DNA from 3 places in the Microbacterium sp. NPDC055442 genome. Region 1 is predicted to be linked to each of the others. Evidence: predicted binding sites of a transcription regulator. Region 1 holds the regulator's gene; each other region holds the start of a gene.
What was found. The regulator LexA, encoded in region 1, represses DNA repair genes until DNA is damaged. The targets are predictions, from matches to a motif close to TCGAACANNTGTTCGA.

Region 1 (10,543 bases):
ACGTGACGGCGCGGGGCTGCGGCATCCATTCGCGTCCCCACGCGGTCTCACCGCCGCGGACGACTCGGGCGCCGGCGGGGTCGTCGACGTCGACCAGCCACAGCGCCGGTCCCGAGACGGTGTCGGCACCGCTCACGAGCACGCGCGTTCCCGAGACGTCCTCGATCGACGCGTTCGCCGAAACGGGCAGGCCGAGCGGAGTCGCCGTGCCGTCCGCGAGGTCGACGACGACGACCTCGTCGCCGCCGTGCGTCCGCACGGCGACGACGCGACCGCCGTCGACGGGGGCGAACCACCGGGTGCCGAGCACCCAGATACCGCCGCCGGTATCGGCGTCGACGGGGGCCACGGGGCTCGGCGCGGTGCCGAGCCGGCGACGGTACAGGTTCCAGCGCCCGGTCGGGTCATCGGCGTAGAGCAGTTCGTCGTCGCCCAGCCACACGGGCTGGAGGGGGGAGGCGCCTTCGTCGAAGACCGTCGCGGCGCCCCCGTCGAGCGCGCTGACGCGCAGCTGTGCGCGATCCCACGGCATGTCGGGATGGTTCCACGCGACCCACGCGAGGTGCGTCCCGTCGGGGCTGAGCGCCGGATGCGCGACGAAATCGGTGCCTCCCGCGAGCGACACGATCGCAGCGGCGTCGTCGCCCGCCGACCCGTCGAGAGGAATCTCGACGATGTCTCGCGCGGGGGTCGGGCCGGCCCCGTGCGCTTCGCGCACCGCCAGCAGCCGACCCGACTGCACGGTCAGGCCGCCGAAGCGCACGTCGACGTCACCCGGCGGCGTGAGCGCGAGGAGCTCACCCCCGGGACGGAGCAGCCGGACGCGCTGGTCGGTCTTCTCGACGAACACGAGCGCCCCGTCGTCGGTGGCCGTCCACGACCCGCCCCCGTACTCGTGCACGCTCGACCGCGCGCTCCAGGGTGCCGGGAGGAGGTCTTCCACTCCGCCGGATGCCGTGCGTCTGCGCACCGTCGTGCGGCCGGCCTCTTCGGGGACGCCCTCACCCCACCACACGTCGTCGCCGACGAGGCGGGCGCCTTCGATGCGGGGCGAAGCGGCGGACACGGCCGCAGCGGTCAGAGGGGAAGGCCAGGAGCCGTAAGGAGTCGTCACCCCTCCACGCTAAGCCGTGCCGCGGACAAGCGGCTCAGACGGCGCGCAGGACCGCGACGACCTTGCCGAGCACGACGGCGTCGTCGCCGAGGATCGGCTCGAACGCGGAGTTGCGGGGGAGGAGCCAGGTGTGACCGTCGCGCTGACGGAAGGTCTTCACGGTCGCCTCGCCGTCGAGCATCGCCGCCACGATCTCGCCGTTGTCGGCCGTCGCCTGCGAACGCACGACGACCCAGTCGCCGTCGCAGATCGCGGCATCGATCATCGAGTCGCCCGAGACGCGCAGCATGAACAGGTCGCCCTTGCCGACGAGCTGCCGGGGCAGGGGGAAGATCTCGTCGATGTGCTGATCAGCGGTGATCGGCACGCCCGCCGCGATGCGGCCGACGAGCGGTACGAGCGCGGCGTCGCCCACCGACGGCGCAGCATCGGCGGGGTTCTCGGCCGCACTGCCGGGCAGGTCGATGAGCACCTCCATCGCGCGGGTCTTCCCGGCATCGCGGCGCAGGTACCCGCTCAGCTCGAGCTGATTGAGCTGATGCGTCACGCTCGAGAGCGACTTGAGCCCGACGGCGTCGCCGATCTCGCGCATGCTCGGGGGGTAGCCGTGCCGCGCGATCGACCGCTGGATGACCTCGAGGATCGCCAGCTGCTTGTCGCTGAGACTCTTCCGTCGTCGCGTCTGCGGCTTCTCGCGCCCGCCTGCGTCGCTCATATCGACTCCTGTCTTCGAATGTCGGAGGCCCGTGGTGGGGTGGCCACATCGAAACCGTATCCGGTTCTGCGGGGTTCAGGGGGCACGAGTTCCGCGTGTCGCGTTCGAACATCGCACGATCCGGCTCGGGGTTGACACCGTCCAGCATCGAAGATAGCTTCGGAACAGGAGTTCGCATCCGGCTTTCCCGGCCGAAAGTCGGATGCGAACCTTCCCACCAGGAGGAACCGCATGACCGCCATCGCCATCCCCGCTCCCTCGTCCCGCACCCGTCTGCGCACCACGGCGCGCGGCCGCCGCGTGCTCGCGAGTGCGGCAGCGCTGCCTCTGGCCGGACTGCTGGCGCTCGCCGTGCTGAGCGGCGGCTCGGCTGTCGCGTCGCGCGACAGCGGTGGCGCGTCGGCGACGTTCGCGACCGTGACCGTGACGTACGGCGACACGCTCTGGTCGATCGCGCAGTCCGTTGCTCCGCAACACGATCCGCGCGACGTCGTCGATGCGATCGCACGACTGAACGCGCTGCCGGGCGGCGCGATCGAGCTCGGCCAGTCGCTCGCGATTCCCGCCGAGTACGCACCCGCCGGCTGACGCTCCGAGGCGCCACCGCGCGTGAAGCGGCCTACGATTGCCTGCGTGACCTCCCGCCTCGACGCACTGCCCATCCGAGACGATCTGCGGGGCATGACGCCCTACGGTGCACCGCAAGCGCCGCTTTCCGTCGCGCTGAACGTCAACGAGAACACGCACCCCGTGCCGCAAGAGGTCGCCGACGACATCCTCGACTCCGTCGCGATCGCGTTGCACGATGTGAACCGCTACCCCGATCGCGAGTTCGTCGGACTGCGCGAAGGGTTCGCGGAGTACCTCGGGCACGGGCTCACCGCCGACCAGATCTGGGCCGCCAACGGATCCAACGAAGTGCTCCAGCACGTGCTGCAGGCCTTCGGCGGGCCGGGGCGCACGGCCTTCGGCTTCGCTCCCACGTACTCGATGTACCCGCTGCTCGCGCGCGCGACCGGAGCATCGTGGACGGGCGGCACGCGCGAGCCGGACTTCACGATCACGGCCGACGACGCGGCATCCCAGGTCGCACGGGCCCAGGCCGACGTCGTGTTCCTGTGCGCACCGAACAACCCCACGGGCACTCCGCTGCCTCTCGACGTCGTCGAGGCCGTCTACAACGCCACGGCGGGCGTCGTCGTCGTCGACGAGGCCTATCAGGAGTTCGCCCCCCACGGGTCCGCCTCGGCCGTGACGCTCCTGCCCGGGCGCGAGCGACTCATCGTCTCGCGCACCATGAGCAAGGCGTTCGCCTTCGCCGGCGCGAGAGTGGGATACCTCGCCGCTGACGAGGCCGTCATCGATGCGCTGCGTCTCGTCCGGCTGCCGTATCACTTGAGCGCTCTCACCCAGGCGGCGGCGACGGCCGCGCTGCGCCACGCTCCCGTCATGCTCAGCATGGTCGACGAGATCATCGTTCAGCGCGATCGCATCTCGGCGACGGTCGAGGCGCTCGGGTACGCGCCGCACGAATCCTGGACGAACTTCGTGCTGTTCGGGGGAGTCGATGACCCCGCGGCCGTGTGGCGTGCACTGTACGAGCAGGGTGTCCTCATCCGCGACGTCGGGATCCCGCACCACCTGCGGGTGACGGCGGGCACCGAAGACGAGACGACGGCGTTCCTCGACGCGCTGGCCTCGATAGAATCGACCGCATGACCCGTCCTGACGACCACCGCGTCGCCTCCGCCCGACGCGCGACGAGCGAGTCCACCGTCGAGCTCGAGCTCGACCTCGACGGAACCGGGCGCAGTCACATCGACACGACGGTGCCGTTCTTCGACCACATGCTGACGGCGTTCGCGAAGCACTCCCTGACGGATCTGACGGTGCGCGCCTCGGGCGACACCCACATCGACGCCCACCACACCGTGGAGGACGTCTCGATCGTCCTCGGGCAGGCGATCGGTGAGGCGCTCGGCGACAAGGCGGGCATCTCGCGGTACGGCGACGCGCTCGTGCCGCTCGACGAGGCACTCGCGCAGGCGGTCGTCGACATCAGCGGGCGTCCTTTCCTCGTGCACACGGGCGAGCCCGCGGGCTTCGAGCTCCACCTCATCGGCGGTCACTTCACCGGCTCGCTGGTGCGCCACACGTTCGAGGCGATCTCGTTCCACGCGGGGCTCACGACGCACATCAGGCTCCTGGCCGGGCGCGACCCGCACCACATCGCCGAGGCCGAGTACAAAGCGTTCGCGCGCGCATTCCGCCAGGCCAAGGCCCGCGACCCGCTCGTCGAGGGCATCCCGAGCACGAAGGGTGCTCTGTGACCTCTCGCCCGCTCGTCGCGGTCCTCGACTACGGCTCGGGAAACGTCCATTCCGCCGTCAAAGCGCTGACGCTCGCGGGGGCCGACGCGCGACTCACCGCCGATCGCGGTCTCGCGCTCGACGCTGACGGGCTGCTCGTGCCCGGCGTCGGGGCGTTCGCCGCCGTCATGCAGGCACTGCGCGCCATCCGCGGCGAGGAGATCATCGACCGACGGCTGGCCGGCGGCCGGCCCGTGCTCGGGATCTGCGTCGGGATGCAGGTGCTGTTCGAGCGGGGCCTCGAACGCGGGACCGTCACCGAGGGTCTCGGGGAGTGGCCCGGTGCGGTCACCGAGCTCGATGCGCCCGTGCTGCCGCACATGGGGTGGAACACCGTCGATGCCGCGCCCGGCTCGCGGCTGTTCGCCGGGATCGAGCAGGAGCGCTTCTACTTCGTGCACTCCTTCGCCGCGCAGCAGTGGCAGCTCGAGCCGCAGGAGCCCTTCGCGGCGCCGACCCTGACGTGGGCGACGCACGGCGGGCGTTTCCTCGCCGCCGTCGAGAACGGCCCGCTCTCGGCGACGCAGTTCCATCCCGAGAAGTCGGGCTCCGCCGGCATCCGCCTGCTGTCGAATTGGGTCGACGGCCTCGGCGCGACTAGCCTCTGAAGTCGTGTCGTCCGCGCCGTCCGGCCGCGTGAGAGTCCCACACGAGGAGCCATGAACGATTTCGCGTCCACACCCGAACTGATCCTGCTTCCCGCCGTCGACGTGGCAGGCGGCAAGGCCGTCCGGCTCACCCAGGGTGAGGCCGGCACCGAGACGAGCTACGGCGACCCGATCGACGCGGCCCACGACTGGGCCGAGCAGGGCGCGCAGTGGATTCACCTGGTCGATCTCGATGCGGCCTTCGGGCGCGGCAGCAACGCCGCCGTGCTGCGCAAGGTCATCAAGCACGTCAAGGGCGTGCAGGTCGAGGTGTCCGGCGGTATCCGCGACGACCGCTCGCTCGAATCGGCGCTCGAATCCGGTGCATCCCGCGTCAACCTCGGCACGGCGGCGCTCGAGAACCCCGAATGGGCGGCGTCGGTCATCAGCCGCTACGGCGAGTTCGTGGCCGTCGGCCTCGACGTGCGCGGCACGACGCTCGCCGCGCGCGGCTGGACGCGCGAAGGCGGCGACCTGTGGGCCGTCCTCGAGCGTCTCGAAGAGGCCGGGTGCAGCCGCTACGTCGTGACCGACGTCACGAAGGACGGCATGCTGAACGGCCCGAACCTCGAGCTGCTGCGTGAGATGACCTCGCGCACGCCCAAACCGGTCATCGCCTCGGGCGGCGTCTCGAGCCTCGACGACATCGCGGCGCTGCGGGAGCTCGTCTCGCTCGGCGTCGAAGGCGCGATCGTCGGCAAGGCGCTCTACGCGGGAGCGTTCACGCTCGCCGAGGCGCTGGATGTCGCAGGACGCTGAGGGCTGCCACGACGCGCACCTGTCGGACTCCGCGGGGGTTCCGTGGGAGGGGCGCAGTTTCCAGGCCAATCCGCACACGCACGACGACGGGTCCGCCGACCCGCAGCTGCTCGCGGCGCTGCAGGCGTTCCGCGCCGGCGCCGGCGATCAGACGGCGATCGTCGAAGCGTACCGCCGAGCCCGCCTGCTGATCCCGCTCGTCGCCGAGAAGGGCGACGAGGGGATCGGACCGCACGGCCACGTCGTCGACAAGACGCAGGAGCTCTCGATCGTCACGGTCGCAGCTCCTGACGGACGACGTGTGCTGCCCGTGTTCACCTCGGTCGAGACGATGTCCCGATGGGATGCCGCGGCTCGGCCCGTGCCGGCCGACGGCGTGCGCACGGCGGTGGCCGCCGTCGACGATGACACCGACCTGATCGTGATCGACCCGACCTCGCCGACCGAGCTCGTGCTGCGCCGCCCCGCCGTGTGGGCGATCGCGCAGGGGCACGCGTGGGAGCCGAGCTTCTCGTCGCCCGAGGTCTTCGCGGGGCTGGCCGAGAGCATCGGGGGAGAGCTCGCGGTGCTCGACCTGTCCGTCGAGCCCGGCGATCCCACGGCCAGGCTGCGCGGCCCGGAGCTCGTCGTGAGACTGCACCTCATCGACGGGCTCGACGCGAGCGCCCTCGACGCCGTGCTGTCCCGGCTGGCATCCCGATGGGCAGCCGATGACCGGATCGCGGTGCTCGTGGACTCGCTGACGGTCAAGCTCGTCCGCGGCTGATCGTCAGGTGACCGGGCCGGTCCACTTCTCGCCGGGGCCCTTGCCGATCGGGTCTTCGATGACCGAGGCCTCGCGGAAGGCGAGCTGGAGCGAGCGCAGACCGTCGCGCAGCGAGCGCGCGTGCATGTCGCTGATCTCCGGAGCGCCGGCGGTGATGAGGCCCGCGAGCGCGTTGATGAGCTTGCGCCCTTCGTCGAGGTCGGTCTGCGCCGCGGGATCGTCGGCGAGGCCGACCTTGACCGCTGCGGCGCTCATGAGGTGCACGGCCGCCGTCGTGATGATCTCGACGGCGGGGACGTCGGCGATGTCGCGGGTCGCCGACGAGGCTGCGCGCTCCTGCTCCTCCCAGCGGCGGTGCCGCTCGTCGTCGTCGTCACCGCGCGCGGCATCCTGTGCTTCGTCATCCCGAATCGTGTTCACGCGACTCTTTCTGCTAGACTGTGGCGGTCTTCGGAGCGTTCTGCTCCGGAGTGGAAAGTGGATCACATCCCACCCGCGCTTGCCGCTCCAGGCTACCGGGTCTTGCACTCCGCCCCGCGCGCACAAACGCACGGGGCAGTCAGGGTGCAGCAAGCCGGCGCTCGCGCCGTCTGGGTGGAATGCTCCTCTTCCGCCCGCGACACACCCGTGCCGCGGTGCCGACACCCCGCACGATAAGAGGAGCTCCGCATCAGCGATCCCCGTACCAATGACCGCATCCGCGTCCCCGAGGTCCGTCTCGTGGGTCCCGCCGGAGAGCAGGTCGGCGTCGTCCGCATCGAAGTGGCGCTGCGTCTGGCGCAGGAGGCTGACCTTGATCTCGTCGAGGTGGCCCCGAACTCGAAGCCTCCCGTGGTCAAGATCATGGACTACGGCAAGTTCAAGTACGAGGCAGCGCAGAAGGCCAAGGAAGCACGTCGCAACCAGGCGAACACGGTCCTCAAAGAGGTCCGCTTCCGGCTGAAGATCGACGCGCACGACTACCAGACCAAGCGCAAGCGCGCCGAGGGCTTCCTCAAGACCGGCGACAAGGTGAAGGCGATGATCCTGTTCCGCGGTCGTGAGCAGTCGCGTCCCGAGCAGGGCGTGCGTCTGCTGCGCAAGTTCGCCGAGGATGTCGCCGAGTTCGGAACGGTCGAGTCGAGCCCCACGATCGACGGGCGGAACATGGTCATGGTGATCGCACCGCACAAGAACAAGTCCGAAGTGAAGACCGAGCAGAACGCCCAGCGCGCCGCCAACAAAGAGGCAGCACGTTCTTCTCGCTCGGGCTCGTCGGACGAAGACACCGACGCCGCATAGGCCCGCAGATTCCCGCTCCGGCGGGTTACGACTCCCGCCCCGGCGGGAAAGACAACGAAGGAAGAGAAATGCCGAAGCAGAAGACCCACTCGGGTGCCAAGAAGCGTTTCAAGGTCACCGGCAGCGGCAAGATCATGAGGCAGCAGGCGAACCTCCGCCACAACTTCGAGGGCAAGCCGACCAAGCGCACGCGCCGTCTGTCCGCCGACAAGATCCTGGCTCCCGGCGACGCCAAGGTCGCCAAGAAGCTCCTCGGTCTCTGAGCGCTCTCGCACGAATAGGAACGAAACGAAATGGCTAGAGTCAAGCGGGCCGTCAACGCCCAGAAGAAGCGTCGCGTCATCCTCGAACGCGCCTCCGGATACCGGGGTCAGCGTTCGCGCCTGTACCGCAAGGCGAAGGAGCAGGTCACCCACTCGCTCGTCTACGCGTACCGCGACCGCCGCAAGCGCAAGGGCGACTTCCGCCGCCTGTGGATCCAGCGCATCAACGCCGCTGCCCGCCAGAACGGCATCACGTACAACCGCTTCATCCAGGGCCTCGGCCTCGCGGGCGTGCAGGTCGATCGCCGCATGCTCGCCGAGCTCGCGGTGAACGAGCCGGCCACGTTCGCGTCGCTCGTCGAGACCGCGCGCAAGGCGCTGCCCGAGAACGTCAACGCGCCCAAGAGCGCCTGACCGACCCGGTCATCGCGGAGCGCCGCAGGCGCACATCGAAGGGCGTCCTCCTCCGGGAGGGCGCCCTTCGCCGTTCCCCGTCCCCATGACCGCGAGACTGCAGGGGGAGGCCGAGACTGCGGGTGAACCCCACGGTCTCGGCGCTCCGATGCGGTCTCGCGGTCACCGCGGGATCTATGCTGAGAGCGTGCTCGAGAACCCGCGGTCGCCCCGAGTACGCGCGGTGGCCAAGCTGACCAAACGCAGTGCGCGCCAGGAGACCGGGCTCTTCCTGCTCGAAGGACCGCAGGCCGCGCGCGAAGCGCTCGCCTACCGCCCGGACACGCTCGTCGAGGTGTTCGCGACACCCACGGCGTTCGAGAAGCACACCGACATCCGCGACGCCGCGACCGACGCCGGCGTCGAGGTCGTCTTCACGACCGAAGCCGTGCTCGACGCCATGGCCGACACGGTCACGCCGCAGGGCATCGTCGCCGTCGCCCGCCAGACGCCGACATCGGTGCGCGATGTGTTCGCGGCATCCCCCCGCCTCGTCGTGATCTGCGAGGAAGTGCGCGACCCCGGCAACCTCGGCACGATCATCCGAGCAGCGGATGCCGCCGGAGCCGACGCCGTCGTGCTGACCGGTCGCACGGTCGATCCCTACAACCCCAAGGTCGTCCGCGCCACGACCGGCTCGCTCTTCCACCTTCCCGTCGCCGTCGGCGTCGACCTCAGCGTGGCGATCGAACGGGCACGCGCGGCGGACGTGCGCGTCATCGCGGCCGACGTCGGAGGAGAGGACTTCCTCGCGGCGCGGACGCTGCTGGCAGAACCCACGGCGTGGCTGTTCGGAAACGAGGCGCGCGGCCTCGACGACGAGGCGCTCGCCCTGGTCGATCTGTCGCTGCGACTGCCCATCTACGGTGCCGCCGAATCGCTGAACCTCGCGACCGCCGCGAGCGTCTGCCTGTACGAGACGGCCTTCGCGCAGCGCGCGTGACTCCGGTCACGGATCGATAAAGCTCGGTGGCGACACCTGCATCGCGTCGGCACGCACCCGTAGGGTGTCGATATGACGACCTCCGATGCTGCGCCGAAGACGTCGAACATCAGCGTCAGGCGGGGTGACCCGCTCGTCGAGATCACCGACGTGCAGAAGCACTACGGCGATTTCCAGGCGCTCACCGACATCAACCTCACCGTGAACCGCGGTGAGGTCGTCGTCGTGATCGGGCCGTCCGGCTCGGGCAAGTCGACGCTGTGCCGCACGATCAACCGGCTCGAGACGATCACGAGCGGCAGCATCACGATCGACGGCAAAGAGCTGCCCAAAGAGGGCAAGGGGCTCGCCGCGCTGCGCGCAGACGTCGGCATGGTGTTCCAGTCGTTCAACCTCTTCTCGCACCTCACGATCCTCGAGAACGTCACGCTCGGCCCGCTCAAGGTCAAGGGCATGAAGAAGGCGGATGCCGACAAGCTCGCCACGCAGCTGCTCGATCGCGTGGGGGTCGGCCACCAGGCGTCCAAGCTCCCGGCACAGCTCTCGGGCGGGCAGCAGCAGCGCGTGGCGATCGCGCGGGCCCTCGCGATGCAGCCGAAGGTCATGCTGTTCGACGAGCCGACGAGCGCGCTCGACCCCGAGATGATCAACGAAGTGCTCGATGTCATGGTCGGCCTCGCGCACGACGGCATGACCATGATCGTCGTGACGCACGAGATGGGCTTCGCCCGCAAGGCGGCCGATCGCGTCGTGTTCATGGCCGACGGGCTCATCGTCGAAGAGGGCACGCCCGAGGAGTTCTTCACCAACCCGCGGAGCGACCGGGCGAAGGACTTCCTCTCGAAGCTGCTCACCCACTAGACCCCGCGCCCCCAGCACCGGGCGCGGCGCACAAAACGCATACGAAACCCAGGAGGATCACATGCGCAGAACACGTATCGGCGGCGCATTCGCCGGACTCGCCATCGCGGCGCTCGCCCTGACGGCGTGCAACAGCGGCACGCCGGGCACGGCCCCCGAAGACGGCGGAGACGGAACTGACGAAGGCACGGCCTGGTTCACCGTCGCCGAAGACGTCTCGATCGACGACAGCCCCACGTTCGATGCCATGACGAGCCGCGGTGGCGTCGTCGTCGGTGTCAAGGAGGACCAGCCGGGTCTCGGCTTCCTCGACGTCACGACGAACGAGCGCAGCGGCTTCGACGTCGACATCGCGCGTTGGATCGCCGCCTC
Region 2 (10,543 bases), on a different contig from region 1:
GATGTCGAGCTCCTTCTCGACGGTCGTCGCACGCACACCACGGACGCGGCCGCCGCGGATGACGAAGTGCTGCACGGCTGCGGCGAGCTCGTCTTCGGCGATGCCGAACAGGTCGGCATCGGTGTCTTCGGAGAGCACCAGCGCGCTCTTGTTGAGCACCGCGTCGATCGCCTGAAGACGGTCACGGTAGACGGCGGCCGCCTCGTAGTCCATCGCGGCGGCCGCTTCTCGCATGCGGGCGGTCAGGTCGCGCGCGAACCTCTGGTCGCCGCCGGCCATGAAGGCGACGAAGTCGTCGACGACCGCGCGGTGCTCGTCGATCGTGACGCGCATCGAGCACGGACCGCCGCAACGGCCGATCTGCCCCGGAAAGCACGGGCGGCCCGTCGCCATCGCCTTCTTGTAGGACGCGTCGCTGCACGTGCGGATGGGGAAGACCTTGATGAGCTGATCGATCGTGTCGTGAACGGCCCAGACCTTCGGATACGGGCCGAAGTACTTCGCCCCCGAGATGCGCCGGTTGCGCGTCACGATGACGCGCGGTGCCTCGTCGGCGAGGGTGACGGCCATGAACGGGTAGGACTTGTCGTCGCGGTAGCGCACGTTGAAGGGCGGATCGAACTCCTTGATCCACTGGTATTCGAGCTGCAGCGAGTCGACGTCGGTTGCGACGACGGTCCATTCGACGGATGCCGCAGTCGTGACCATCCGTCGCGTGCGCTCGTGCAACGTGTGCAACGGTGCGAAATAGTTCGACAGCCGCGCGCGGAGGTTCTTCGCCTTTCCGACATACAGCACGCGCCCGTCCCGATCGCGGAAGCGATACACGCCCGGGTTCGTGGGGATCTCCCCCGGCTTCGGCTTGTAGGCGACGGTGGGGGCGGAACGGGCCACGTCAGCCCGCCTTGCGCTGGATACCCGGTCCTTGGCCTTCCAGCACTTCGGCGAGGAAGGTGCCGGTGTGGCTGCCCTCGACGCGCGCGACCCGCTCGGGGGTGCCCGTCGCGATGACCTCGCCGCCGCCGGCACCGCCCTCGGGGCCGAGATCGATGACCCAGTCCGACGACTTGATGACGTCGAGGTTGTGCTCGATCACGATGACCGTGTTGCCCTTGTCGACCAGGCCGCCCAGCACTTCGAGCAGTCGGGCCACGTCTTCGAAGTGCAGACCCGTCGTTGGCTCGTCGAGCACGTAGATCGAGCGGCCGTTCGAGCGGCGCTGCAGCTCGGTGGCGAGCTTGACGCGCTGCGCCTCGCCGCCGGACAGCGTCGTGGCGGACTGCCCGAGTCGCACGTACCCGAGGCCGACGTCGACGAGCGTCTTGAGGTAGCGGTGGATGGCCTGGATCGGCTCGAAGAACTCGGCTGCCTCGGCGATCGGCATCTCGAGCACTTCGGCGATGTTCTTGCCCTTGTAGTGCACCGACAGCGTGTCGCGGTTGTACCGCTTGCCGTGGCACACCTCGCAGTCGACGTAGACGTCAGGCAGGAAGTTCATCTCGATCTTGATCGTGCCGTCGCCCGAGCACGCCTCGCAGCGGCCGCCCTTGACGTTGAAGCTGAACCGGCCCGGCTGGTAGCCGCGCGCTTTGGCCTCGGGCGTGTCGCTGAACAGCGAGCGGATGCGGTCGAACACGCCCGTGTAGGTCGCGGGGTTGGATCGCGGTGTGCGGCCGATCGGCGCCTGGTCGACGTGCACGACCTTGTCGAGGTTGTCGAGCCCCGTCACTCGCGTGTGCTTGCCCGCGACGCGGCGTGCGCCGTTGAGACGGCTCGCGAGGACTTCGTAGAGGATGCCGTTGACCAGCGTCGACTTGCCCGACCCGCTGACGCCCGTGACGGCGGTCAGCACGCCGAGCGGGAAGTCGACCGTGATGTTCTTGAGGTTGTTCTCCCGCGCGCCCACGACCGTGATCTGACGCTTCTTGTCGATCTTGCGCCGTTTCGCCGGCGTCGGGATCTCGCGGCGCCCCGCGAGGTAGTCGCCCGTGATCGACGCCGGGTCGTCGAGGAGTGACGCGAGCGGACCCGAGTGCACCACTTCACCGCCGTCGACACCGGCACGCGGGCCGATGTCGACGATCCAGTCGGCCGCGTGGATCGTCTCCTCATCGTGCTCGACGACGATGAGCGTGTTGCCCAGGTCGCGCAGGGTGAGCAGCGTCTCGATCAGACGGCGGTTGTCGCGTTGGTGCAGGCCGATCGAGGGCTCGTCGAGCACGTACAGCACGCCGGTCAGCCCCGAGCCGATCTGCGTCGCCAGACGGATGCGCTGCGCTTCGCCGCCCGACAGCGAGCCGGCCGCCCGGCCGAGACTCAGATAGTTCAGCCCCACCTGGAGGAGGAAATCGAGGCGCGCGCGGATCTCGCGCAGCACCGCCGCGGCGATCTGCGCTTCGCGCTCGGTCAGTTCGAGCGTCGCGAAGAACTCCTGCGATTCGGCGAGACTCAGCCGCGACGCGTCGGCGATGGAATGCCCGTGCACGAGCACGGCGAGGACTTCGGGCTTGAGTCGGTCGCCGTCGCAGACGGGACACGGCACTTCGCGCAGGTACTCGGACCACCGCTGCCGCTGCGTGTCGGACTCGGCCTGCAGGTACTGCCGCTCGATGTACGGGACGACACCCTCGAACCCCGACGTGTAGCGCATCTCGCGCCCGTAGCGGTTTCGCCACTTGACCGAGACCTTGTAATCCTCACCGCGCAGCACGGCTTCGCGCACCGATTCGGGCAGGTCCTTCCACGGCGTCTCGAGCGAGAACTCGAGGTCGCGTGCGAGGCCTTCGAGCAGCCGCTCGTAGTACTGATAGAGCCCCTTGCCCTGCGTCGTCCACGGCACCAGGACGCCCTCGCTGATCGAGAGCTCCTCATCGCCGAGCATGAGCTCGACATCGACCGACATGCGGGTGCCCAGACCCGAGCACGCGGGACACGCGCCGAACGGCGCGTTGAACGAGAAGGTGCGCGGCTCGATCTCGGTCAGCTGCAACGCGTGACCGTTCGGGCACGCGAGCTTCTCTGAGAAGGACTGCCACGCGTCGTCGCCCTCTTCGTCGACGAAGTTGACCTGCACGATGCCGCCGGCAAGGCCCAGTGCCGTCTCGACCGAATCGGTGACGCGACTGAGGGTGTTCGGGCCGGCGACGAGCCGGTCGACGACGACGGCGATGTCGTGCTTGTAGCTTTTCTTGAGCTTCGGCGGCTCGGCGAGCTGGATGAGTTCGCCGTCGACGATCGCCCGGGCGTATCCCTTCGCACCGAGCTCGGCGAAGAGATCGACGAATTCGCCCTTCTTCTGGGAGACGACCGGGGCGACGACCTGGTAGCGCGTGCGCTCGGGCAGCTCCATGAGCTGGTCGGCGATCTGCTGCACCGTCTGGCGCTGGATCCGCTCGCCGCACTCGGGACAGTGCGGCACGCCGATGCGCGCCCACAGCAGGCGCATGTAGTCGTGGATCTCGGTGATCGTGCCGACCGTCGAGCGCGGGTTGCGGTTGGTCGACTTCTGGTCGATCGACACGGCGGGGCTGAGCCCCTCGATGAAATCGACGTCGGGGCGGTCGACCTGACCGAGGAACTGACGCGCATAGGCGCTCAGCGACTCGACGTAGCGGCGCTGGCCCTCGGCGAAGATCGTGTCGAACGCGAGACTCGACTTGCCCGACCCCGAGAGCCCCGTGAACACCACGAGCGAATCGCGCGGGATGTCGAGATCGACGTTCTTGAGATTGTGCACGCGAGCGCCGCGCACGCTGAGCGTGCCACTCCCGTGCCCGGATGCGGGGAACGGGCGCGTGACGGCGTGGCTCTGACCGGAGCCTCCGGGCGTGTGATCAGGCGTGGTGACGGGGACGATGGGCACCCGACAAGTTTAGGTGCGGCCTCGGACACGGGATCGAAAGCGTGTTCGCCTCGCGCGAATCTGCGCGGACGACGAGCGGATGCCGCGGGTCCGACCCGCGGCATCCGTTCGTTCAGCCGCCGCTGATCACCACACGAGGACGGGGAAGCGGAAGCTCTTCGATCCGTCGTGCGCGTCGCTGCCGGCGTACGTCGCCGAGAGCAGGTGCAGACCGCGGCTCAGCGTCGGCAGCGTCACCGAGACGACGCCGCGGTCCTTCGCCGTGAGGGTCGCCGTCGCGATGCGACGGTTGCCGTCGAAGATCGCGACCTCGCCCGTCGGGGTGCCTTTCGCGGCGATGACGGCGACGTTGTACTGGATCTTCGTGCCGTGCTTGGCGAGGATCTTGCTCGGCACGCCGAGTGTGATCGTCGCGCTCTTGGCGACCGGCTCGGCGATCGTGATCGGCACCTCGATCGCCGTTCCTGCCAGCGTCGTGATCGTCAGCGCTACGGCGCCGCTCACCCCGGTCGGCACCGTGACCGACAGGTTCGCGGTTCCCGTGACATCGAGCACCTCGTTGCCCACCGTGGAATCCACGGGCGCCGTGCCGACGACCGTGCCGTCGATCGCCACCGACACCGTGTCGGCCTTCGGCTCGGTGGTCGAGAAGTCGAGCGACGAGAGCGAGATGTCGATCGTCGAGCCGGCGGTGTACCCGCCTGCCGGCGGTGCCGACAGCACGAGCCCGATCGAACGCTGCGCGTAGTCGGGCGACGCCGTGCCGACGAAGGCCATGTAGTCGACCATCGCCGCGAGGTCGGCCTGTCCCGTGTCGGCCTTCGCCGTTCCCTGCGTGAACGCGGCGAAGTTGTCCCCACCTGCGGCGAGGAACGAGTTCGCCACGACGCGGTACTCCCCCGCCGGATCGATCGGCGCGCCGTCGAACTGGGCGTTCGCCACGCGGCTGCCGGCCGCTGCCGTCGAGTCGAACGTGTAGGTGAGTCCCTTCGAGACGCCGAGCTTGAGGAACGGTCGAGTCGCTCCCGCCGGCTGCCACTGCTGTTCGAGCAGTGTCGTGAGCTGCGCGCCCGTCAGCGTGAGCGCGACGAGCGTGTTGGCGAAGGGCTGGACGCTCGCGGCCTCGCGGTATGTGAGCACACCGTCCGGCGCATACGTCATGTCGGTGCGCAGACCCCCGGGATTCATGAACGCGATCTGCGCGGTCGGGTCCGTGCGCTGCACGGCCCACAGCTGCGCGTCGGCGACGAAGTTGCCGAGCGTCGATTCAGCGCCCCGGTTCTCGGTCGTGCCGTTGGCGAGCTTGGCGCGGTTGATGTCCGCCGACAGCGTGCCGAGCGGCGCCGCTCCGAGCGGACCCGCGTCGATGACCGCCTGATCGACGATGGCCTGGACGGTCGGGTCGGGCGCGTAGGCGGCGACGCCGCCCTCGAGGTACATGGAATATACGGTGTTGTCCATCGACTGCACCGTCTTGCTGTCGGGGTCGATCGTGATCACCATGTTGCTGAACTTCTCGCCGTACTGTCCCGACGAGATGACGGGACGAAGCCCCGCGTCGCCCGCGTAAGGCACCTGATGCGAGTACGCCAGGTGAGTGTGTCCGGAGACGATCGCGTTGACCTCGGAGTTCACGCCGTTGACGATCGCGCCGAAATTCGTCGTCGGGTCTGTCGCCGTCTCGTACGACGTGTCCTCGGCCCCTTCGTGCACGAGCAGCACGATGACGTCGGCCTCGCCGTTCGACGGGTCACCGTCGCTGAGGTCGTCGGCGACGGCGTTGACGCTCGACACGATCGGCAGCACGTCGAGCGTCGCGATGCCCGCGGGATTGACCAGCGACGGCAGGTCTTCGGTCACGGCTCCGATGAAGCCGACCGACACCCCGTCGACCGCGCGCACCCAGTACGGCGCGAGCGCGAGGTCGTCGGTCTCGGTGTCCCAGACGTTCGCGCTGATGTACTCCCAATCCGCCGCACTCTGCACACGGTCGCGCAAGTCGGCCCAGCCGCCGTCGAACTCGTGGTTGCCGGCCGCGCTGACATCCAGGCCCGCCGCGTTGAGCGCCTGGATCGTCGGCAGATCCTGCTGGATGAACGACTCGAACGTCGATGCGCCGATGAGGTCGCCGGCCGCCGCGAAGATCGTGTTGTCGTTCGCCTCGCGAAACGACGTGACCGCCGTCGCGAGCGCGGCGGCGCCGCCGGCGGGCGCGGATGCCGCGATGCGCCCGTGGAAGTCGTTCATCGTCACGAGATTGACCGTGACGGGGTCGGCGGCCTGGGCCGGAACGGCGACGAAGGCTCCTGCTCCGAGTACCGCGGCGGTGAGCGCCGCTCCGACGGCGAGGCGTCGACGTGACGCGGCGCGGCCGGGTTGTGACCTGTTTCGCATGTGACTGCTTCCTCTGAATGGAATCGGGCAGACACGTCCGCGCGTGATCACCACGACGTGACGCGCCGATGCCGAGCCTAGGACTCCGCGCCGCCGCGCAACAGAGAAATGAGAGGGTGCTCACACACCGGTGCCGTGCAAACGGCGGCGGTTCTGTGCGATGCGTGCATCCGAGCGGTCAGGCGTGCCCCGCGCGCTCCATGGCGCGCAGGTCGCGCTTGAGATCCTGCACTTCGTCGCGCAGGCGCGCCGCGAGCTCGAACTTGAGCTCTTCGGCCGCGACGAGCATCTGCGAGCTGAGGTCGGCGATCGTCGCCTCGAGCTGCTCGGCGCCCTCGGCCGCGATCCCCTCGCGCGCGCCCTTCGAACTCAGCGACCGCGGCGTCGGCGCTTTGCCCTTGCCCGACGCGAGGCGCGACGAATCCCGGCGCGACAGCATTCGATCGGTGTCGGATGCCTCGCGGGCGAGCGCGTCGGTGATGTCGGCGATGCGCTTGCGCAGCGGCTGCGGATCGATTCCGTGCTCTTTGTTGTAGGCGAGCTGCTTGTCGCGACGCCGATCGGTCTCTTCGATCGCGTTGCGCATGGAGTCGGTCACCCGGTCGGCGTACATGTGCACTTCGCCCGAGACGTTGCGCGCCGCACGGCCGATCGTCTGGATGAGCGACGTGCCGCTGCGCAGGAACCCCTCTTTGTCGGCGTCGAGGATCGCCACGAGCGATACTTCGGGCAGGTCGAGACCCTCGCGCAGCAGGTTGATGCCGACGAGCACGTCGTAGACGCCCGCGCGCAGCTCGCTCAGCAGCTCGACCCGGCGCAGCGTGTCGACGTCGGAGTGCAGGTAGCGCACGCGCACGCCGTGCTCACCGAGGAAGTCGGTGAGCTCTTCGGCCATCTTCTTCGTGAGGGTCGTCACGAGCACGCGCTCGTCACGTTCGGCACGCAGCCGGATCTCCTCGAGGAGGTCGTCGATCTGGCCCTTCGACGGCTTCACGATGATCTGGGGGTCGACGAGACCCGTGGGGCGGATGATCTGCTCGACGACGCCGTCGGCGATGCCCATCTCGTAGCGCCCGGGGGTCGCGGAGAGATAGACGGTCTGGCCCACGCGGTTCTTGAACTCGTCCCAGCGCAGCGGTCGGTTGTCCATCGCGCTGGGCAGGCGGAAGCCGTGCTCGACGAGAGTGCGCTTGCGCGACGCGTCGCCCTCGTACATGGCGCCGATCTGGGGCACCGTCACGTGCGATTCGTCGATGACCATCAGGAAGTCGTCGGGAAAGAAGTCCAGCAGCGTGTGCGGCGGCTCGCCCGGCCCGCGACCGTCGAGGTGACGGGAGTAGTTCTCGATACCCGAGCAGAAGCCCAGCTGCTGCAGCATCTCGAGATCGAACGTCGTGCGCATGCGCAGGCGCTGCGCCTCGAGCAGCTTGTTCTGCGACTCGAGCTCTTTCAGCCGCTCTTCGAGCTCGTGCTCGATCGTGCCGATCGCGCGATGCACCGTGTCGGTGCCCGCCGCGTAGTGCGTCGCGGGGAAGATCGGCACCGAATCGAGCTTCTGCACGACATCGCCCGTGAGGGGATGCAACATGAACAGACCCTCGATCTCATCGCCGAACATCTCGATGCGCACGGCGTACTCCTCGTACACCGGAATGATCTCGATCGTGTCGCCGCGCACGCGGAAGTTTCCGCGCGAGAAGTCGACGTCGTTGCGGTTGTACTGCATCGCGATGAACTTGCGGATCAGCGCGTCGCGGTCGTACCTCTCGCCCAGCTGCAGGGCGACCATCGCCCGCAGATACTCTTCGGGCGAGCCGAGACCATAGATGCACGACACGGTCGACACCACGACGACATCGCGACGGCTGAGCAGCGAGTTCGTCGTCGAGTGGCGCAGTCGCTCGACCTCGGCGTTGATCGACGAGTCCTTCTCGATGAAGGTGTCCGTCTGCGGGACGTACGCCTCGGGCTGGTAATAGTCGTAGTACGACACGAAGTACTCGACGGCGTTGTTCGGCATGAGCTCGCGGAACTCGTTCGCGAGCTGCGCCGCGAGCGTCTTGTTGTGCGCGAGCACGAGGGTCGGGCGCTGCACCGCCTCGACGAGCCACGCCGTCGTCGCCGACTTTCCGGTTCCGGTCGCACCGAGGAGCACGACATCGGTCTCGCCCGCGTTGATGCGCGCCGCGAGTTCGGCGATCGCCTGAGGCTGATCTCCGGATGGGGAATAGTCGCTGATGACCTCGAAGGGCCGCACGGAACGTGTCGTCTGCACCTTTCCAGCGTAGGCGCGGGCTCCGACATCGGGGCGCGTCGGACCTCAGCCCGCTCGAGAAGTCAGCGCGCGGCGCGTTGCGCGATGTGCTGCGGGAGCGCGTCCCACAGCGCGTCGACCTGCCGCATCGTGTCCTCGATCGTGCCCGTCGTGTCGACCACGACATCGGCGACCGCGAGGCGCGCGGCGTCGGTCACCTGCGACGCGAGACGCGCGTCGGCGTCTGCTTCGGCCATCCCCCGCAGCTCGACGAGCCTCGTTCGCCGCACGTCGGCCGGCGCGTGCGCGACGACGATGAGCTGCCACGGGTCTTCGACGCGGGCTTCGACCAGGAGCGGCACGTCGTAGACGATGACGGCATCGGGGTCGATCGCGAAGGCCGCGGCGAAGCGCCGCTGCGACTCGACGCCCACGGCGGGATGCACGATGGCGTTGAGCCGCGCGACCGCCGCGGGGTCGCCGAAGGCCTTCGCCGCGAGGGCCGCGCGGTCGAGGGCGCCGTCGGGCAGGATGACGTCTTCGCCGAACTCGGCGGCGAGCGCCGCGAGCACAGGTGAGCCCGCGCTCTGCACGTCGCGGACGATCTGGTCGGCGTCGACCACGACGGCACCGTGATCGGCGAGACGGGCGGCGATCGTGGACTTCCCCGACGCGATCCCGCCGGTGAGGGCGATGAGCGGCATGTGACGAGCATGCCATGACGGCATCCCCGATCCGAGTCGAACAATATTCACGCGCATGAAATCTCAGTTTCGGCTCAGGACGACGATCCTTGGATCCCCCTGAGGTGCGCACAAGCCGGGGCTGAGGATGCGGCCATAGCTTCGAGATGTCGCAGAAACCGCGGGTCAACCCACAACGGAGGATCCGGTCGCGACTCCCGAACCTCACGAAAGGCCATCATGTCCGCATCCGTCACCCAGCCCGAGACCCGCCGCAAGAACAAGCGTCGCCCGATCGTCGCCTTCGCCCTGGCCACCCTCGCGGTCGGCGGCGTGGGCGCAGCGCTCACCAGCGCCGCCTGGACCGACAACGTCTTCGCCGCCGCACCCGCCGATGCCGCGACGTTCGACCTCCAGGCCTCGCTCGACGGAGTCACCTGGCAGCAGTCCGACAAGAAGGACGCCGTCGAACTCGTCGTCCCGGCGACGACGTTCGCGAAGCTCCTGCCCGGCCAGACGCGCACCGTCACGCTGCACGTCAAGAACTTCGGCAACGTCAGCGCGGCCGTGGTGCCGAGCGTCGAGTGGGCCGGATCCACGTTCCTCACCGAACCGACGGCGCAGGTCTCCGGCCTGGCTACGACGCTCGCCCCGGCCGGAACCATCCGCGACACGAGCACCTTCACGCTCACGGTCACCGCACCGGCGGACTGGAAGCCCGAGAACAAGGGCAAGACCGGAACGATCATCGTCACCGTCGCGGGCGAAGCCGCGGCCTGACGCACCTCTTCCGAACGACACGAGACCGACAGGAGATCATCATGCAGGCACTGCGTCGCGTCACGATGGTCGCCCTGTGGGCGCTCGCCGTCGTCGGAGTGGCGAGCGGTGTGGTCTGGGGGGCCACCGCTGCCGGCATGATCAAGCCGCTCATCGTGATCTCGGGTTCCATGGAGCCCGAGATCACGACGGGCGACCTGCTCATCGCCACCAAGAAGCCCGTCGCCGATCTGGGGGTCGGTGACGTCGTGAGCTTGCCCAGCGAGCTCACGAGCACACTCGTGACGCACCGCATCGTGGAGATCACGGCCGAGGGGGACGGCAGTGTCATCACGATGAAGGGCGACGCGAACGAGTTCGAGGACGCCCTCGACTACCGCGTGGCCGGCGCGGTGTGGATGCCGCAGATGCAGGTGCCCGGCGCGGGCGCCGTCATCGCGCGCATCTCCACCCCCGCTGTCGCGGTGCCCCTGCTGATCGGTCTCGTCGCTCTCCTCGGGCTGACGTGGCTGATCCCCGCTCCCGAGTCCCGCGGAACCCGAAAAGCCGGGGACTCGGGAGCACTCCTGC
Region 3 (10,543 bases), on a different contig from region 1:
GAAGCCGATCGTCAGCACCGCGGGGTCCAGCAGCGTGTCGACCCATGCCGGAACCGCGCCGGAGCCGCCTTCGACGACGGATGCCGCGACCCGGCGGCGCGCCTCGGCGACGAGTTCGCCCTTCATCTGGGCGCGGATGCTCCACAGCTCGTCGTCGGACACCCGGTCGCGGTCGTTCCAATCATGGGCGTCGGCGTGCGCGTCGCCGAAGACCCGTTCGCTCAGCGACTTGATCGCGGGGTGCACCCAGGTCGGAGCGTGCACGCCGTTCGTGATCGAGGTGATGGGCACCTCAGCCGTGTCGACGCCGGGCCACAGCGCGCCGAACATCCCCCGGCTCACCTCGCCGTGAAGACGTGAGACGCCATTGGCATGCTGGCCGAGGCGCAGACCCAGGACGGCCATGTTGAACACGTGGGGATCGCCGCCGTCGTGATCCTCGATGCCGAGTGCGAGCGCACGCTCGACGTCGAGTCCGGCGAACAGCCCGCCGTCGAGGTAGGCCTTGATGAGGTCGCGCGGGAAGCGATCGATCCCGGCGGGCACGGGCGTGTGCGTCGTGAAGACGGTCGACGCGCGCACCTGAACGAGGGCCTCGCCGAACGACAGCCCGTCGTGCGATGCCAGCTCGGCGATGCGCTCCAGGCCCTGGAACCCGGCGTGCCCCTCATTCGTGTGGAAGACGTCCGGCTGCGCACGCCCGGTGAGGGTGCTCCACCGGCGTACCGCCCGCACGCCGCCGACACCGAGCAGCAGCTCCTGCAGCAGGCGGTGCTCACCGCCCCCGCCGTACAGCCGGTCGGTGACGCGGCGCAGCTCGTCGGTGTTCGACGGCGTCTCGGAGTCCAGCAGCAGCAGCGGCACGCGTCCGATATCGGCGATCCACACGCGCGCGTGCAGGCGACGGCCGTCGGGCAGATCGAGCGCGATCTCGACGGGGGAGTCGGACTCGTCGCGCAGCAGGGTCAGCCCGAGCCCGTACGGGTCGAGCACGGGGTAGCTCTCGCGCTGCCAGCCGTCATCGCCGATCGACTGGCGGAAGTACCCCGCACGATAGAAGAGCCCGATGCCGGTGAGGGGGACACCGAGATCGGACGCGCTCTTCAGATGATCGCCGGCGAGGATGCCGAGACCGCCCGAGTACTGCGGCAACGAGCCGTCGACGCCGAACTCGGGCGAGAAGTACGCGATGTGCTCGGGCACGGGGCCTTCGATCCGCTGGAACCACCGGTCGCCGGAAAGGTACGCCGTGAGCCGGGCGTCTTCGGCGTGCACGCGCGCGACGAAGGCGTCGTCGCACGCGAGATCGTCGAGGCGGTGCTGGCCGAGGGCGCCGAGCATGCGGGCGGGGTTCTCGCCGACCCGTGACCACAGCCCGGGGTCCATCGAGGCGAACAGCGCGTGCGTCGAGCGGCTCCACGACCAGCGCCAGTTGGCGGCGAGCCGATCGAGGGCGGCGAGCGGGGGAGCGAGGACGGGGCGGACGGTGAACGTTCGGATGGCCTTCACGCCTCGAGTCTATGCAGGGCGGCCGCGCGGCCGGATCGACCGGGGGATGCGGGGGTAGGCTCGGGCCATGGCACTTGCGAGACTGCATGGCGGCCCGCTCGACGGGCAGATCCTTCCGCTCGAGGAGGGCGTCACCGACACGTACATCGCCCCCTATGGCGAGGGGCAGCTCATCTATCGCCGCGAGGGCGACGAGACGCACACGGGCGACGACGACGGTCCCACCGAGGTCCGTTTCGTGTACGTCGAGGCGACCGAGGACATCGACCCCGATCCCGATGGCCGGGACGACTGATCCCGACGAGCCGATCCGCTCGGTCGAGATCGAGCTGACGTTCGACGTCGACGACGCCGCGCCGCTGCCCGAGTGGGAGGGCGTGCCGGGTATCGCGCGTGTCGAGGAGGCACCGCGTCGTGACCTGGACGCCCGGTACTTCGACAGCACAGGGCTCGAACTCGCACGCGCGGGTGTCGCCGTGCGTCGGCGCACGGGCGGTCCGGATGCCGGGTGGCATCTGAAGGGCCCGCGGGAAGGGCTCGCACGGGTCGAGCTCGGCTGGCCGCTGGGCCCCGACGACGACGTCGTGCCGTCGGCTGTGCGCTCCGCCGTCGCGGCGGTGACGGAGGCGCCGCTGCAGCTCATCGCGCGGATCCTCAACACCCGGACGCCGTATCTCCTGCTCGACGAAGAGGGCGGCATCGTGGCCGAGTTCGTCGACGACCGCGTCGTGGCGACCGACGAACGCTCCGGCACGGTGCGCCGCTGGCGCGAATGGGAGGTCGAGCTCGGACCCGCCGCATCGACCGACGCCGACGCGCGGGCGGCGCTGTTCGCCGCCGCCGGATCGGCGATCAGCGCCGTCGGCGGTGTGCCCGCGGCATCCGCATCGAAACTCGCGAGGGCCCTCGGGGAGTGACACGGAGAAGGGCCCGGCAAAGCCGGGCCCATCGACCCGGGTGAAGATCTCGATACGCCGGCTGCGGCGGCTACTCGATCTGACCCGACCCGCGTCAACGCTGCTGCGCAGCATTGATCCGGGTGAAGATCTCGATACGCCGGCTGCGCCGGCTACTCGATCTGACCCGACCCGCATCAACGCTGCTGCACAGCATTGATCCGGGTCGCGTCACATATTGATCATGTGACCGGCGAGGCCGTGGAAGGCCTCCTGAACGGCCTCGGACAGCGTCGGGTGCGTGTGCACGTTGCGTGCCGCCTCGAGCGCCGTCAGGTCCCACTTCTGGGCGAGTGTCAGCTCGGGAAGAAGCTCGGACACGTCGGGGCCGATCATGTGGCCGCCGAGCAGCTCGAGGTGCTCGGCGTCGGCGATGAGCTTGACGAAGCCGACGGGCTCGCCGAGGCCGTTCGCCTTGCCGTTGGCCGAGAACGGGAACTTCGCGACCTTGATCTCGTGGCCGGCGGCGCGGGCCTGCTCTTCCGTGAGACCGAACGACGCGACCTGCGGTGAGCAGAACGTGGCGCGCGGCATCATCCGGTAGTCGCCGAGCGTCATCGTCTCGGCCTTGCCGATCGTCTCGGCCGCGACGACGGCCTGCGCCTCGGCGACGTGTGCGAGCTGCAGCTTGGCCGTGACGTCGCCGATCGCGTAGATGTGGGGGACCGAGGTGCGCATGTGATCGTCGATGTCGATCGCGCCGCGCTCGGTGAGCTTGACACCGGTGTTCTCGAGCCCGAAGCCCTCGACCCGGGCGGCGAAGCCGATCGACATAAGCACTTTGTCGGCCTCGATCGAGCCCTGCGCGCCGTCCTTGCCCGTGTAGGTGACGGTGACCTTGTCGCCCGCGTCGACGACGGTCTCGACCTTGGTCGAGGTGAGGATGTCGACGCCGAGCTTCTTGTACTGGCGCGCGATCTCCTTCGAGACGTCGGCGTCCTCATTGGGCAGCGCGCGGTCGAGGAACTCGATGATCGTGACCTTGACGCCGTAGTTGGCGAGAACGAACGCGAACTCCATGCCGATCGCGCCGGCGCCGACGACGACGATCGACGACGGCAGGTCGCGCGTGAGGATCTGCTCCTCATAGGTCACGACGTTGTCGCTCAGGGTGACGCCGGGCAGCAGACGGACGGTCGACCCGGTCGCGATGATCGCGTTGTCGAACGTGATCTCTTCGGTCGCGCCGTCGGACGTGGTGACCGTGATCGCCTTCGGCCCGGTGAACGAGCCGCGGCCCTCGTACTCGGTGACCTTGTTCTTCTTCATCAAGAAATGGATGCCCTTGACGTGCGTGTCGGCGACCTTGCGGCTGCGATCCCACGCGGTGCCGAAGTCGAAGTGCACGTCGCCCGAGATGCCGAACAGCTCGGCCTTGTGGGTGAAGGTGTGCGCCAGGTCGGCGTTGCGCAGGAGTGCCTTCGAGGGGATGCATCCCACGTTGAGGCAGACACCGCCCCAGTACTTCTCTTCGATGATCGCGACCGAGAGGCCGAGCTGAGCGCTGCGGACGGCCGCGACGTAGCCGCCGGGGCCCGCGCCGAGGATGACGACGTCGTAGTGAGGCATGTGTTCCAGCCTAACGCTCGGAGGTGTTCGCGGAGTCGGCCTGAGCGGCCTTCGCGCGACGGGCTCGCGAGGCGACGAGGTAGATGATCCCGCCGACGACCGCCAGGAGCACGACGATGCCCGCGATGATCCACGGGGTCATGTCGGCGGCATCCGAGGGGGCCTCGGTGACCGGCGTCTCCGTCTCGGCCGGCTCCGCCGTCTCGACCGGCGCGCTCGGCTCGGTCGTGGGGCTCGTCTCGGCCGTCTCGGTCGGCTCCGGTGCCGGCTCGGGAGCGGCCGCCGTCACGGTGAAGCCGTACTCGCCCGAGATGGGGTGGCCGTCGCTCGAGACGACCTTCCAGAGCACGGTGACCGCGCCCTCGCCCTGCGCGACGAGCGGCACCGTGAGGGTGTTGTCGGCGGCGACCGGGTCTCCGGCGAGCTGTGTGCCCGCGGCATCCGTCACCTGGACCTCCGAGGCCCCGGCGTCGGGTGAGATCACTCCGCTGAAGGTGAGCGTCAGCTGGGCGGGGGACTCGTCGACGGTCGCGCCGGCGGCGGGATCCGACCCGATGAGCCGGTCGTGCGCCGCCGCGGGAGAGGCGATGAGAGCGGATGCCGCGACCAGCAGCACCGCGAAGAGGGCGAGGAGACCGCGGGAGACGCGGTGGGAAACCTGTGTCATCACGGTTCGAGCCTAGCCAACCCCTTACTGTGCGGGCGCTGTCCGCTTAGCATGACGGCAAGGCGGGACCACGCCCGCCTCAGCCGTGACGAGGAGGCCCGTGATGGACGCCATGATGATGGATGCCATGTCGAAGGACATGATGAAGATGCCCGGCATGGACACGATGGACATGTCCCTCATGCAGGCGTGCATGGACGCGTGCGCCGCATGCGAGCAGGCGTGCACGGTGTGCGCGACCCAGCTGATGTCGTGCGCCACGACGAGCATGAACTGCGCCGACATGTGCAACACGATGATGCGCTCGATGCTGCGCATGCAGGGGATGAACGCCACGGCGATGATGGCGATGCTCGACGCGTGCATCGAGATGTGCCGCATGTGCATGGACGAGTGCGCGTCGCACGCGGATGCCAGCGAGGTCTGCCGGATGTGCGCGCAGGCCTGTCAGGCGTGCATGGACGCGTGCATGGCCATGAAGAACGCGATGGCCTGAATCAGCCTCGCAGCACGTTGAACTGACGGCGTCCGACCGCCAGGACGTCGTAGCGCGCGTGCACGGCGACCGGCGTTCCGACGGCGACGGCATCGGCCGCGCCGGAGCCGTTCCACAGCTCGATGGCCTCGCCGTCGAGCGTGCGCACGACGACGGTGCCCTCTGCGGCATCCGTCTGCTCGACGATCGCGTCGGACCACTCGGTGGGAGTCGCCGATGCGAGGCGCGCCTGGATCAGGTGCAGCGCGTGGCCTCGGGCGAACGAGGAGCAGACACCGTCGAACGCGCACATGCACGTCGCAGCCTCACGCGCCGGGGCGGGTGATGTGCGAAAGTGCGGACTCGACACGGTGGGCTCCTGTCAGTAGGTTCGATCAGCCACGTTAGGCCGCCCGAGCGCTCGAGACATCCCGCGCGAAACACTGCGAAACACTTCGGCGGATCGCCGTCGACGGATCGGCGGATCCGGCTGTTTCACGGAGGGACCGATCGGATAGGCTTTGCGCAGAAGGAGGAGCACCGTGGAGGACAACCGTCGACCCGAACCGGACGACATCCGCCGTGGCGCGGGTGCCGAGCGAGCGCACGATACGACGCAGACGTTCGGCCACGATTCCGACCTCTCGTTCGTGCCGTTCGGCAGTGACCTGTCCGGTCCTGAACTCGATGCGATCGACGCGCTCCCTTCGGGAGCCGCGCTCTTCCTCGTGCGCTCGGGTCCCACGGCGGGTGCACGCTACCTGCTCGACACGGATGTGACCACCGTCGGACGCCACCCCGAGGCCGACATCTTCTTCGACGACGTCACGGTGTCGCGTCGGCACGCCGAGATCACGCGCAGCGACACATCGTTCGAGCTCGTCGATCAGCGCTCCCTCAACGGCACCTATGTCAACGGGGAGCGGGCCGACCGCGCGACGCTGCGCAACGGCGCCGAAGTGCGCATCGGCAAGTTCCGTCTGAACTTCTTCGTCTCACCCGCCGACCTGGTTCAGGCGGCGGACGACTGATGGCGGCTCCCGCCCCCCGCGAACGGTCTACGTCCGCGGGTCTGCTCAGCATCGGTCAGGTGCTTGCGCGACTCGCCCCCGAATTCCCCGGACTGTCGGCGAGCAAGCTGCGCTTCCTCGAAGTGCAGGGCATCATCACGCCCACGCGGACCGAGTCGGGCTACCGCAAATTCTCTCCCGCCGACGTCGAGCGGCTGCGCCTGGCGCTGACTCTGCAGCGCGACCACTTCATGCCGCACAGCGTCATCCGCGAGTATCTCGCCGACCTCGACGCGGGCCGTGAGCCCGTGCAGCCGGCGTCGGTCCCGTCGATCGTCCCGGCTCCGCGACGATTCCGCCGCGAAGAGCTCCTCGCGACGGCCGGAGCCGCCCCCCAGCTGCTCAACGACGCGATCAGCACGGGGATCATCGCAGGTTCCGAGAGCTACACCGATCAGACCGTCGCGCTGCTGCGCGCACTCGTCGCGCTGGATCGTCACGGCATCGAGCCCCGTCACGTTCGGGCCCTGCGCCAGAGCTCGGAGCGCGATGTCGCCCTCGTCGAGTCGGCGCTCGCACCGCTGCTGCGACGGACGGATGCCGGTTCGCGCGGCCGTGCCGCAGAGGTCGCTCCGGAGCTGGCCAAGCGACTCGAAGACGTGCGCGCCATCTTCGTCCGCACGGCGCTGGACCGGCTGCTCGGTTGAGCCGCGGCGCGACACGCCAGAGCGGATGTCATTGCTCGGGGCGTCGCGCTGATCTAGCGTGGAGGAGTCCGATGGGGAGGATCAGCGTATGACCGCTCGAGAAACGGCAGGCGAGCCGACATTCGTCGCCGACCTCCTCTTCACCGATGGCCTTCCGCAGATGGACGACGAGGCCGGCTACAAGGGAGCCGTCGCGGCACGCGCAGCGGGAATCACCTACCGCCAGCTCGATTACTGGGCGCGCACCGAGCTCGTCGAGCCGACCGTGCGCGGGGCATCCGGCTCCGGCTCGCAGCGTCTGTACGGGTTCCGCGACATCCTCGTGCTGAAGCTCGTCAAGCGACTTCTCGACACCGGCATCTCGCTTCAGCAGATCCGCACGGCCGTGGATCAGCTGCGTGCCGCCGGCATCCGCGACCTCGCCGGTACGACCCTCATGAGCGACGGTGCGTCGGTGTACCTGTGCACGTCCAATGACGAGGTCATCGACCTCGTCAGCCGCGGACAGGGCGTCTTCGGCATCGCCGTGGGCAAGGTGCTGCGCGAAGTCGAATCGACGCTCGTCGAGTTCGACCCGCAGGTGCCCGACATCCAAGACGAGCTCGCCGCGCGTCGCGCCGCCCGCACGGCCTGACCTCGTCGAAGGCTCGTCCCTGAGCCCCTCGAAGGGTGGCCCCGGCCGCCCCGGTCCCTGAGCTCGCCGAAGGGTCGTCGCCAGCCGCCCGGCGCTGAGCCTGCCGAAGGGTTGTCGCCAGCCGCCCGGCGCTGACCCTGCCAAAGGGCGGTCCCTGAGCTCGCCGAAGGGTCGCCCCCGGTCCCTGAGCTTGTCGGAGGGTCGTCGCTGGCCGCCCCGGTCCCTGAGCTTGTCGGAGGGTCGTCGCTGGCCGCCCCGGTCCCTGAGCTTGTCGGAGGGCGTCGCTGGCCGCCCCGGTCCCTGAGCTTGTCGAAGGGTCGTCGCCAGCGGCCCGGCGCTGAGCCTGTCGAAGGGTGGTCCCTGCGCCTGTCGAAGGGCGGTCCCTGAGCCTGTCGAAGGGTCGTGAGGCGTCGCCTCCGCTCGGTTTGCCCTTCTCACCGGCCCGCGCCCCGCGCTCCTGCCAGACCCGATGCGGGTCTCGCGGAGGAGACGCCACACTCCGCCACACTCGGCTCCTGAACTTCTCGAACGCGGAGGAGCTCGCCAGGGCGCAGCCACCCATTGCAACCGCCGGCTCCGATGTCGGAGGTGTGTTCTAGTGTTGGCGCATGGAAGATGAAGCCGAGCTCGTACATCTGGATCGGGTGGATCGGGTGGTCGAGGTCGATGGGATGGTCGCGGTGTTCACCGCGGAGCGCTATGTGGTGATCGATCGGTTGCGGGTGGCGGCGATGTCGGATGCTGCGCAGTATGGTGCCGGTCTTGCCGGGGTCGCGGAGCGTTCGGTGCGTCTGGAGCTGGCCGCGGCGTTGCGGATCACCGAGCATGCCGCCGAGCGCCTCATGGTCCGTGCCGATGCCCTGGTGCACCGGTACCCGGCCGCGTTGACCTCACTGGGGGCTGCCCGGATCAGCGAGCAGCATGCCGCGGTGCTGGTGGACCTGCTCGATCCCCTCGACCCTGTCCTGCGTGAGGCTCTCACCGCCCGCGCGGTCGCCCTGGCCGAAACACAGCCGGTGGGGGTGTTTCGCCGCAAACTCCGTGACCTCATCGAAACCGAACGGCACACCACGTTGACCGAACGGCACACGGTCGCGTTGCGGCAACGGCATGTGCGTGTGGAGACCGTTGATGACGGGATGGCGTGGTTGACCGCGTACCTTCCCGCCGTCGAGGCCCACGCCATCCACGGGCGGGTCACCGCGATCGCCAAGACCCTGGGCGGTGACGACGATGACCGGTCCCTGGATGAGCGCCGCGCCGATGCGCTGTGCGACCTCCTCATCGACGGGGACACCACCACCCACCCCGACAGTGCCCGCGGGATCCGGCCCACCGTTGTCGTGACTGTCCCGGCGTTGGCGCTGCTGGGCACCGGGGAGGAGGACGTCCCGGCGACCGTGGAGGGAATCGGGCCGATCCCGATCGAGCGGGCACGCGAACTGTGCGGGAGCGCGGACGGGTGGATGCGGGTCCTCACCCACCCCGAGACCGGGATGGTGCTCTCCGTCGGTCGCCGGCAATACCGGCCCCCGAAATCACTGCGGAAGCTGGCCGCCTGGCGAGCGGACCGCTGCATGGCCCCCGGATGCGGGATCCCCGCCTGGCGATGCCAGATCGACCACTCCATCGCTTGGGAACACGGCGGAACCACCGCCCTGACCAACCTCGCCCCCCTATGCACCGGCCACCACACCATCAAGCACCACGGCCGATGGGCCCTCACCCAGAGGTGCAACGGGACCATCGAGTGGACCTCACCCACCGGCCGAAAATACCTCGTCGAACCCGAACGACGCACCCCCACCTTCCACCCGAACAACGAACCCGCCCCCTTCTAACGCACGACCCCCGAGCCTGCCGAACGGTCCGCGCCCGAACGAGCCGAGAGCCGGTCCCAGAGCCTGTCGAAGGGTCGGCCGTTGAGCGTAACGGAAGGCGGTCCCTGAGCGTGTCGAAGGGTCGGTCCCTGAGCTTGCCGAACGGCCGGCCGTTGAGCGTAACGGAAGGCGGTCCCCGAGCCTGTCGAAGGGCCGGTCCCTGAGCCTGTCGAAGGGTCGGTCCCTGAGCCTGTCGAAGGGTCGGTCCCTGAGCCTGTCGAAGGGTCGGTCCCTGAGCCTGTCGAAGGGTCGGTCCCTGAGCTTGCCGAACGGCAGGCCCTGGAGCGTAACGGAAGGCGGTCCCTGAACTTGTCGAAGGGCGGTCCCTGAGCCTGCCGAACGGCCGGCCCTGGAGCGTAACGGAAGGCGGTCCCTGAACTTGTCGAAGGGCGGTCCCTGAGCCTGCCGAAGGCCGGCCCTGGAGCATGCCGGAACGCGGTCCCTGAGCCTGCCGAAGCGTCGGTTCCCGAGCCTGCCGAAGGCGGGCCCTGGAGTGTGCCGGAACGCGGGCCCTGAGCTTGTCGAAGGGTCGTCAGCGCGTCACGCGGTCGGCGTGGGGATACGCCCCGTCCGCATGATGCGGTCGAGCAGCGCATCGAAGTCGGCCGCGAGCTCCTGAGCGGAGTCCCCGGGCCAGATGTGCAACGGCTTGGCCGCACCCTGCGCCTGCTGCAGCGACGTGCGCTCGGGCAATTGCGGCGAGAGCACGAGCGGACCGAACATGTCGCGCAGCTCTTTGATGCGGAACTGGTGCTCGATCGACTGCGGGCGCACGCGGTTCACGACGATGCCGAGCGGCTGCAGACGGGGGGAGAGTCCCCGTCGGATCTCTTCGATCGCGCGCAGGGCGCGATCGGCGGCCGCGACCGAGAAGAGGCCGGGCTCGGTCACGACGATGACGCGGTCGCTGGCGGCCCAGGCCGTGCGCGTGAGCGCGTTGAGCGAGGGGGCGCAGTCGATGAGCACGAGATCGTAGTCGGGCTCGATCGTGGCCAGCGCCTCCTCGAGCTTCCACACGTCGCGGACGCTCGGATGCGGGCCGTCGAAGTTGATCGCGGACGGGCTGCCGATCATCACGTCGATCGTGCCGGGGTGCACCTTCGCCCAGCCGCTCGACGTGATCGCCTGACGAACGA

Region 2: a site for LexA is predicted at 3,896-3,911, ahead of uvrA (excinuclease ABC subunit UvrA). Genes of this name have one in related genera too.
Region 3: a site for LexA is predicted at 8,110-8,125, ahead of ACWIBS_RS04725 (HNH endonuclease signature motif containing protein). Genes of this name have one in related genera too.

Annotation. Positions count from the first base shown of each region.
Region 1 covers NZ_JBSHLF010000004.1:469,737-480,279, forward strand. The annotation lists gene ACWIBS_RS11860 (S9 family peptidase) at 1-1,114, opposite strand, end outside; gene lexA (transcriptional repressor LexA) at 1,149-1,829, opposite strand; gene ACWIBS_RS11870 (LysM peptidoglycan-binding domain-containing protein) at 2,061-2,417, shown strand; gene ACWIBS_RS11875 (histidinol-phosphate transaminase) at 2,511-3,548, shown strand; gene hisB (imidazoleglycerol-phosphate dehydratase HisB) at 3,545-4,159, shown strand; gene hisH (imidazole glycerol phosphate synthase subunit HisH) at 4,156-4,806, shown strand; gene priA (bifunctional 1-(5-phosphoribosyl)-5-((5-phosphoribosylamino)methylideneamino)imidazole-4-carboxamide isomerase/phosphoribosylanthranilate isomerase PriA) at 4,858-5,604, shown strand; gene ACWIBS_RS11895 (SseB family protein) at 5,588-6,370, shown strand; gene ACWIBS_RS11900 (DUF1844 domain-containing protein) at 6,374-6,790, opposite strand; gene infC (translation initiation factor IF-3) at 7,040-7,651, shown strand; gene rpmI (50S ribosomal protein L35) at 7,720-7,914, shown strand; gene rplT (50S ribosomal protein L20) at 7,945-8,328, shown strand; gene ACWIBS_RS11920 (TrmH family RNA methyltransferase) at 8,516-9,310, shown strand; gene ACWIBS_RS11925 (amino acid ABC transporter ATP-binding protein) at 9,383-10,171, shown strand; gene ACWIBS_RS11930 (glutamate ABC transporter substrate-binding protein) at 10,233-10,543, shown strand, end outside.
Region 2 covers NZ_JBSHLF010000002.1:120,169-130,711, reverse strand. The annotation lists gene uvrC (excinuclease ABC subunit UvrC) at 1-894, opposite strand, end outside; gene uvrA (excinuclease ABC subunit UvrA) at 896-3,751, opposite strand; gene ACWIBS_RS05065 (bifunctional metallophosphatase/5'-nucleotidase) at 3,989-6,256, opposite strand; gene uvrB (excinuclease ABC subunit UvrB) at 6,435-8,531, opposite strand; gene coaE (dephospho-CoA kinase) at 8,594-9,214, opposite strand; gene ACWIBS_RS05050 (hypothetical protein) at 9,434-9,973, shown strand; gene ACWIBS_RS05045 (signal peptidase I) at 10,015-10,543, shown strand, end outside.
Region 3 covers NZ_JBSHLF010000002.1:41,022-51,564, forward strand. The annotation lists gene glgP (alpha-glucan family phosphorylase) at 1-1,509, opposite strand, end outside; gene ACWIBS_RS04680 (response regulator) at 1,577-1,804, shown strand; gene ACWIBS_RS04685 (CYTH domain-containing protein) at 1,788-2,426, shown strand; gene lpdA (dihydrolipoyl dehydrogenase) at 2,637-4,034, opposite strand; gene ACWIBS_RS04695 (copper resistance CopC family protein) at 4,045-4,701, opposite strand; gene ACWIBS_RS04700 (hypothetical protein) at 4,805-5,197, shown strand; gene ACWIBS_RS04705 (hypothetical protein) at 5,199-5,489, opposite strand; gene ACWIBS_RS04710 (FHA domain-containing protein) at 5,719-6,207, shown strand; gene ftsR (transcriptional regulator FtsR) at 6,207-6,893, shown strand; gene ACWIBS_RS04720 (MerR family transcriptional regulator) at 6,982-7,527, shown strand; gene ACWIBS_RS04725 (HNH endonuclease signature motif containing protein) at 8,136-9,368, shown strand; gene ACWIBS_RS04730 (ParA family protein) at 9,948-10,543, opposite strand, start outside.